DNA from 3 places in the Nocardioides marmoribigeumensis genome. Region 1 is predicted to be linked to each of the others. Evidence: riboswitches for the same ligand, from Rfam matches in the RefSeq annotation. Region 1 holds a riboswitch; each other region holds the start of a gene.
What was found. A riboswitch is a leader RNA that binds a small molecule or an ion and turns the genes downstream of it on or off. The one in region 1 is predicted to bind cyclic di-AMP.
Positions count from the first base shown of each region.

Region 2: it holds a riboswitch for cyclic di-AMP, as region 1 does, so the genes downstream of both, J2S63_RS09185 (transglycosylase family protein) here and J2S63_RS00545 (C40 family peptidase) in region 1, are expected to answer to the same signal.
Region 3: it holds a riboswitch for cyclic di-AMP, as region 1 does, so the genes downstream of both, J2S63_RS18405 (C40 family peptidase) here and J2S63_RS00545 (C40 family peptidase) in region 1, are expected to answer to the same signal.

Region 1 covers NZ_JAVDYG010000001.1:123,077-125,330, forward strand. The annotation lists gene J2S63_RS00545 (C40 family peptidase) at 43-1,032, opposite strand; cyclic di-AMP (ydaO/yuaA leader) riboswitch at 1,040-1,178, opposite strand; gene J2S63_RS00550 (LTA synthase family protein) at 1,463-2,254, shown strand, end outside.
Region 2 covers NZ_JAVDYG010000001.1:1,916,649-1,918,902, reverse strand. The annotation lists gene J2S63_RS09190 (ATP-binding protein) at 1-515, opposite strand, end outside; gene J2S63_RS09185 (transglycosylase family protein) at 594-1,052, opposite strand; cyclic di-AMP (ydaO/yuaA leader) riboswitch at 1,054-1,200, opposite strand; gene J2S63_RS09180 (adenylate/guanylate cyclase domain-containing protein) at 1,367-2,254, opposite strand, start outside.
Region 3 covers NZ_JAVDYG010000001.1:3,877,783-3,880,036, reverse strand. The annotation lists gene J2S63_RS18410 (DUF3048 domain-containing protein) at 1-733, opposite strand, end outside; gene J2S63_RS18405 (C40 family peptidase) at 762-1,367, opposite strand; cyclic di-AMP (ydaO/yuaA leader) riboswitch at 1,374-1,553, opposite strand; gene fabG (3-oxoacyl-ACP reductase FabG) at 1,705-2,254, opposite strand, start outside.

The DNA of each region.
Region 1 (2,254 bases):
CGCGGACGACGCGCCGGGGGCTCGATCTCGTGCTGGAAGGTCTCAGCCGGGGCGGACCGCACCCGCGATCGGCATGGAGCTCACCGAGGTGACCTGCACGCCGGTGCTGGGGTTGGCGGCGTGCACGAGCTGGCCGTTGCCGATGTACATGCCGACGTGGCTGACCGGGCTGTAGTAGAACACCAGGTCACCGGGCTGGAGGGCCTCGATCGACACCGGGGTGCCCGAGCCCATCTGCGCGCTCGACGAGTGCGGCAGCGCCACGCCCGCCTGCGCCCACGCAGCCATCGTCAGGCCGCTGCAGTCGAACGCGTCCGGACCGGCGGCGCCGTACACGTAGGCGTCGCCGACCTGGGCCATCGCGTAGGCGACGGCAGCGGCGGCGCCGCTCGACGCAGCGGGGGCGGCCGGAGCCTGTGCCTCGGCCTCGGCCTCGGCCGCGGCGGCCTCGTCCTTGGCGTCCTTCAGAGCGGCGTACGCGCGGGACAGCGAGGCCTTGACGTCGGCCAGGTGGCGGTTGGTCCGCTGGACCCGCGTGGTGAGGACCCGGACGCGGGTCTCCTGCCTGGTCGAGGCGGCACGCAGCTCCACGAGACGGTCCTGGAGGGAGTCCTCGGTCTCGGGCGCCTCGGCGTCCTCGGTCATCTCGGCCTGCACGTCGTCCAGGGCCTCGGCCGGGTCCGGCGCCGTGGTGACCTCGGAGGCGGCGCTCAGGGCGCGCCCGATCGACGAGCCCTCCTCGTCCTGCATCGCCTGGACGCGGTCCTGCACCTCGACCAGAGCCATGCGGTAGGAGCGGAGCTCCGCGCGGGTGACGGACAGGCTCAAGCGAGCCTTGTACAGAGCCCTGTGGTTCTGCTGGGCGGTCCGTGCCACGGCCTTGCGGTCGTGGCTGATGTGCTCGACCTTGGCTTGCGCCTGGTCGACGTCGTCGGCGAGAGCGGGGGCTGCGGTGAGAATGGTGGCGCCCGTCGCGCCGAGGCAGATCGCCGTCAGGGCGCGGGCAGCGTGATTTCTGCTGGCGTGAGCCACGTCAGCTGTCTCCTTTGTCTGACGCCTACCGGGTTAGCTGACGGGTTCGGGCGGCAAAGAAACCCTACGGAGCAAGCTCCGATTCACCCCAAGGACGTGGGTCCCCGGCTCCGCTCGCACGCTGCCGGGATGGGCGGCGCGCTGCGCGGACTAAGCGCGGCTCCCGCGCCGACGGGTCGTCGACTGGGACAGAAGCCGACAAGCAACATAGGTAAGTCACGTGACCGAGTCCAATCGGCCACGTCACACGTGTCGTGTGTTCCTGCTCACCGTGTGTCATGAACAATGCACTCAGGAGACACCCGTCGGACCAGTCCATGACTCCCGACCGACCCCTTGGACACCCGTGACCCTCACTGACACGGAGGTGGAGAGCCCGCCTTCACCCGATCCTGAGCCGCGCCCGACGCGTCGTTGGATCCTCCAGATCGTGGCCGCGGTCTCGTTCGCAGCTGTCTGGACCATGGCGTGCAACGTCCTGCTGAACTACTGGCGGACCGACGCCTCCTTCCAGCAGCTCGTGGAACGACACGACGTCCAGCGCGTCTTCCTGCTGTCCTCGGTCGTGCTGGGGGCGCTCCTCGCGGTGCTGACCGCGCTGACCAACCGCTTGCTCGCCAGCTGCGGCGTGCTGCTGGCGCTCTGCCTGATCGTCGCCGCGGCCGACCACGCCAAGCTCGAGCTCCGGCGCGAGCCGGTCTACCCCTCCGACGTGGCGTTCCTGCGCGAGCCCGGCTTCCTCACCGAGATGGTGAGTCCCCAGTACGTCGCCGTGGGCCTGCTGGGGGCCGCCGGCGTCGTCGTGGGGGCCGCCCTGCTCGGGCGACTCCTCCGGCGATGGTTCCCCCACCCCGACCGGACCCAGCGGCGCCTGTGGCTCGGCTGGCACGCCTCACGCGTCGTGGTCGGTGCCGTCGCCCTCTCGTTCCTCGTCTCCCTGCACGGCTTCAACCACGCGGGCAGCTTCGCCCGTGGCGCCTACGAGAAGGCGGGCGTCCACTGGAAGCCGTGGGCCCAGAGCGCCAACTACAAGCAGAACGGCTTCGTGGCCGGCTTCCTCTACAACATGCCGGTGCCGGCGATGAGGGAGCCGAAGGGATACTCCGCGGCCACGATGCGCGAGATCGCCGCCCGCTACGCGGCGCCGACAGCGTCGGAGTCGGCGGGCGGGTCGACGGTCACCCCCAACGTGGTCGTCGTGCTGAGCGAGGCCTTCTCCGAC
Region 2 (2,254 bases), 1.8 Mb from region 1:
TGGGCCGCGCGCTCGGTGGCCGCGGCGCGCAGCTCGACCAGCCGGGCCCGGGCCGCCACCACGGCCTCGGGCGAGCAGTCGGCGTAGGGCTCGCCGGTCCACAGCGCCTCGCCCTGCTCGAAGAGCGTCAGCGCCCCGGCCGGGTCGGTCGAGGCGAGGCACCGTCCGGCGGCGTCCTCGAACAGCCAGGTGTCGACGTCCGCGACGTCGGCGCGGATCGCGTAGCCCGCCGACGTGCTCACCAGGCAGCGGTTCTCCCCGCGCGCGGTCCGTCGCGGCTCGACCGTGTCGCGCAGGCGTGAGACCACCGCCTGGAGGGAGCCGAGCGCCGCGCCGGAGTCCCACACCTCGCCGAGCAGCCGGTCGGCCGACACCGGAGCACGGACGGCGAGCAGCACCGCCAGGACGTCGCGCTCGCGGCGCCGGCGCAGCTCCTGCTCGCCCGCGGCGGTCTGCACCACCAGCCCGCCGAACGCGCGGTAGCGCGTCGCCCCCGAGACCTCCTGCTCTCCCACGCCGCACAGCCTAGGAGCGCGCGGCCCGTCCGGCCACGACGCCGGCGCAGGTCGCCGGTGCGGGACGACCCGCGAGGCTCAGCGCATGCCGGCGACGCGCGAGCAGTGGGGCCAGGCGCCCCAGCCCTGCCCGCGCAGGATGCGCTCGGCGACCCGCATCTGCTTCACCTTCGTGGCGCGGTGCGGGAGCCGGGCGTAGCGCCGGCCGCCGTACGCCCGCCACGTGCCGGCGCTGATCTGCAGGCCGCCGTAGTAGCCGTTGCCGGTGTCGACGTGCCACCGGCCGGTGCTCTCGCAGTGGGCGATCCGCTGCCAGGCGCGGTAGTGCCGGGGCCGCGCCTGCGGACGGGGCGTCCGCTGGGTCGAGTGCATCGTGGGGCCGGGCGAGGGCCGCGTGTCGGCCTGGGCGGCGCCGGCGACGACGAGGCCGGCGCCGGTGACCAGCACCAGCGACATCAGGGCCGAGGAGAGCAGGGACAGGACGGTCAGGGGGGTACGACGGGACGCCCGTCGGACGGCAGGCATGCGTGAGCGCATGAAGGTTCCTCCACACGCCTGCGAGGTCAGCTGTCGGGTTCGGGCAGGAGTGCCCGGCCGCTCGCGCGGCTTCACCCCGAGGGCTGCGGTGGCAGCCCGTGGAACGTGGGTCCCCCGCTCCTGCCAAGCGGTTCGGGGACCACCGACCGGCAGGACTCGGCGTACGACGGTGGCCGCCCCGCAGGGGGTGCGAGGCCCGAGAAAACTACGACGGACCGTGCGGCCCGGTGAAGCACCGAGGACGGGTCTTTACCTTCCCGGGCCGAGGTCGTGACCGCAGGGATCGGTGTGACCCAGGGGACGGACCCGAGGTGCTAGGCGGGTGCGTAGAGCGTGACCTCGCCGTCGCGGCCCTTGAGGTGGATGCCCTCGCGCGCGGTGAGGTCCGGAGGGTCGGCCAGCTGGTCGCGGGTCGCCTCCGAGAGCAGCACGGTGTCACCGGTCTCGCGGGTCGCGGACTCCACCCGGGCGGCGATGTTGACGGTGTGGCCGATGACGGTGAACTCCAGCCGACCGCCGCCGCCTACGTTGCCGGCGACGACCGGCCCGGAGTTGAGGCCGATGCCGATGCCGAGGTCGGGGTCGACCTGGGGGACGGCCTCGGCGATGGCCCGCGCGGCCGCCAGCGCGGCGTCGGCGTGGCGCTCGTTGCGCCGCGGGGCGCCGAAGACGGCCAGCAGGCCGTCGCCGACGAACTTGTCCACGTGCCCCTCGTGCTCGTGGACGATCGGCACCACGGTGGAGAACAGCTGGTTGACCCGCGTGACCACCTCGTGGGCCTCGGTCTCGGAGGCGTAGGTGGTGAAGCCGCGGATGTCGATGAACATCACCGTCACCTCGAGCTCCTCGCCGTCGAGGTCGGTGCCCTCCCGCAGGATCAGCTCGGCGATCGCCGGGTCGACATAGGTGCCGAACGCGTCGCGGATGCGCTCCCGCTCGCGCAGCCCGACGACCATCGCGTTGAAGCCGACCTGGAGTCGCCCGATCTCGGTCGCGTCGTAGACGGGCACCGACACGTCGAGGTCGCCGTCCTGCACGCGGCGCAGCGCGCGGGACACCCCGAGGATCGGGCCCGCGGTGGCCCGCGCCACCGCGCTCACGGTCGCGAAGCCGACGACCACGCCGATGCCGCAGAGCACGATCACGGCGACGAGCACCTGCTGCCGGGAGCCGTCGCCCGTGCTCAGGGAGACGATGCCGAC
Region 3 (2,254 bases), 3.8 Mb from region 1:
CCTTGGTCGCGTTGGAGTCGGTGTTGACGTACTTCCCCTTGCGCAGCTCGAAGGAGGTCGCGCTGCTCGTGCTGAACACCGCGGTGAACCGCTTGGCGGGCTTGCCCTTGGGCAGGTCCTGGTCACCGAAGGGGAGGTAGGGCGTCGGCGTCGTCCGGAGCGCCTTCATCGGCTTGACCAGCTTGTCGACGTCCATGAACAGGTTGTACGGCGCGTAGCCCTGCCCGCGGTAGAAGCCCGGCGCGCCCTCGGTCACGGTGCGGATGCCGGCCCCGTGCACGCGCCGCAAGGTGACCCCGGCTCCCCCGCTGGCGACCAGGACCGCCTTGAGGGGCTGGACGATGCCGATGTCGGTGGCCCGCATCGACCGCATCGGGCCGGCCCGGTGCGGGACCTTGCTGTAGTAGAACGCCGCGAGCCGGGTGATGCCGCCCTCGACCAGCTCCTCCACGACCATGTCGGCCTTGCCGAGCCCGACCTGCGTGCCGTGGCCGGAGTTGTCGATCTTGAACGCCAGGATCGGCCGCTTGGGCGGGGCGCCCAGCCGCTCGCCGGTCAGCGGGTTGATCCGCGAGAGCGTCGACTGGTGGCCGGTGCCCTGCGGGTCCGCGGGCTGGTCGCTGCCGCCGTCCTTCTTGTCGCCGCCGCAGGCGGTCAGCAGCAGGGCGGAGGCGGCGAGCAGGGAGCCGGCACGCAGCCAGGCAGGACGGGTCGTGGTCCGGTCGGTGCGCATGGGACCAGGATCCTACGTGCGGCTGGGATCACCGCCGCAACGTGCCGGGGAACCACCGGTTCGTCCAGATGGCCTCGCGGCGCACGCGCGCGCCGGTGTACGGCGCATGGACGATCATCCGACGCCCGCGGTCCCAGCCGGTGAAGACGCCGACGTGGTAGACCCCGCCGCCGTCGTAGAAGAACACGAAGTCGCCCGGGCGCATGGCCGAGCGCTTGATGTGCCGCATGAACCGCGCCTGGGCGGAGGAGGTGCGCGGCACGTGGCCGAAGCCGGCGCGGTGCGTGGCGTAGTAGACCAGCCCCGAGCAGTCGAAGGCGTTGGGACCGGACGCGCCGTAGCGGTAGGGGTCGCCCTTCTGGTTGCGGGCGATGGTCAGCGCGGACCGGATGCGGGTCGAGACGGCCGCGACGTGGGTGATCCGCGGGGAGACGACGGGCGCCTGCGGTGCGGGCGCGGTGCCCTGGCGGGCGGTGGTGGGGTGGGCCACGAGCACCAGGGCGGTCAGCGCCAGCACGAGGGCGTTGACGGCGGCCTTGCGGAGGACGTGCGTGGACAGCGACGCGGTGGACGAGGTGGAGCGGGCCGGACCGGGGACGGTCGGGCGCGCAGCGACGAGCGCGGGCACAGGCATGCCGGGGTATCCCTTCTCACGCCTGTGAGGTGAGCTGTCGGGTTGGAGCCAGAAGGTGCTCCGCGTCGCGGTCTCCGAAGAGGCCGGTCTGCTTCACCCCGAGTGCCCGTGACGGTGGGGGAACCGTCAGAGGGACACGATGTTGGGTCCCCCACTCCTGCCAGTGGTCGTCGGCCCGTCGCGGACGGCAGGACTCGGCGAGCCCGCGCGGGTGTTGAGTTGTCAGCCGGACGAAAGTAGTTGATCAGTCCCGGTTGCGCCAGCGATTGCGGGGAATCGGGCGCGTCGCGCGCGAGATTCCACCGGATCCGTCGCCCGGCCCGTCGCCCGCGGTGGCTCAGACCTTGGCGCCACCGTCGACGTACAGGGTCTGGCCGGTGACGTAGGAGGCCTCGTCGCTGCAGAGGTACGCCGCGGCGGCGGCGATGTCCTCGGGCCAGCCCACCCGGCGCACGGGCGTGGCCGCGGCCGCCGCCTCGCGGTAGGCCTCGGGCTCGACACCGACCCGGCGCGCGGTGGCGTCGGTCATCTCGGTGACGATGAACCCGGGCGCGATGGCGTTGGCGTTGATGCCGAAGGGGCCGAGCTCGAGCGCGAGCGTGCGGGTGAAGCCCTGGATGCCCATCTTGGCCGCGGAGTAGTTGGCCTGGCCCCGGTTGCCGAGCGCGGAGACGCTCGAGAGGTTGAGGATCTTGCCGAACTTCGCCTCGACCATGTGCTTCTGGACGGCCCGGGTCATCAGGAACGCCCCGCGCAGGTGGACGTTGATCACCGAGTCCCAGTCGTCCTCGGTCATCTTGAACAGCAGGTTGTCGCGGGTGATGCCGGCGTTGTTGACCAGCACGTCGACCTTGCCCAGCTCCTCGACGACCCGGGTGACCGCGGCC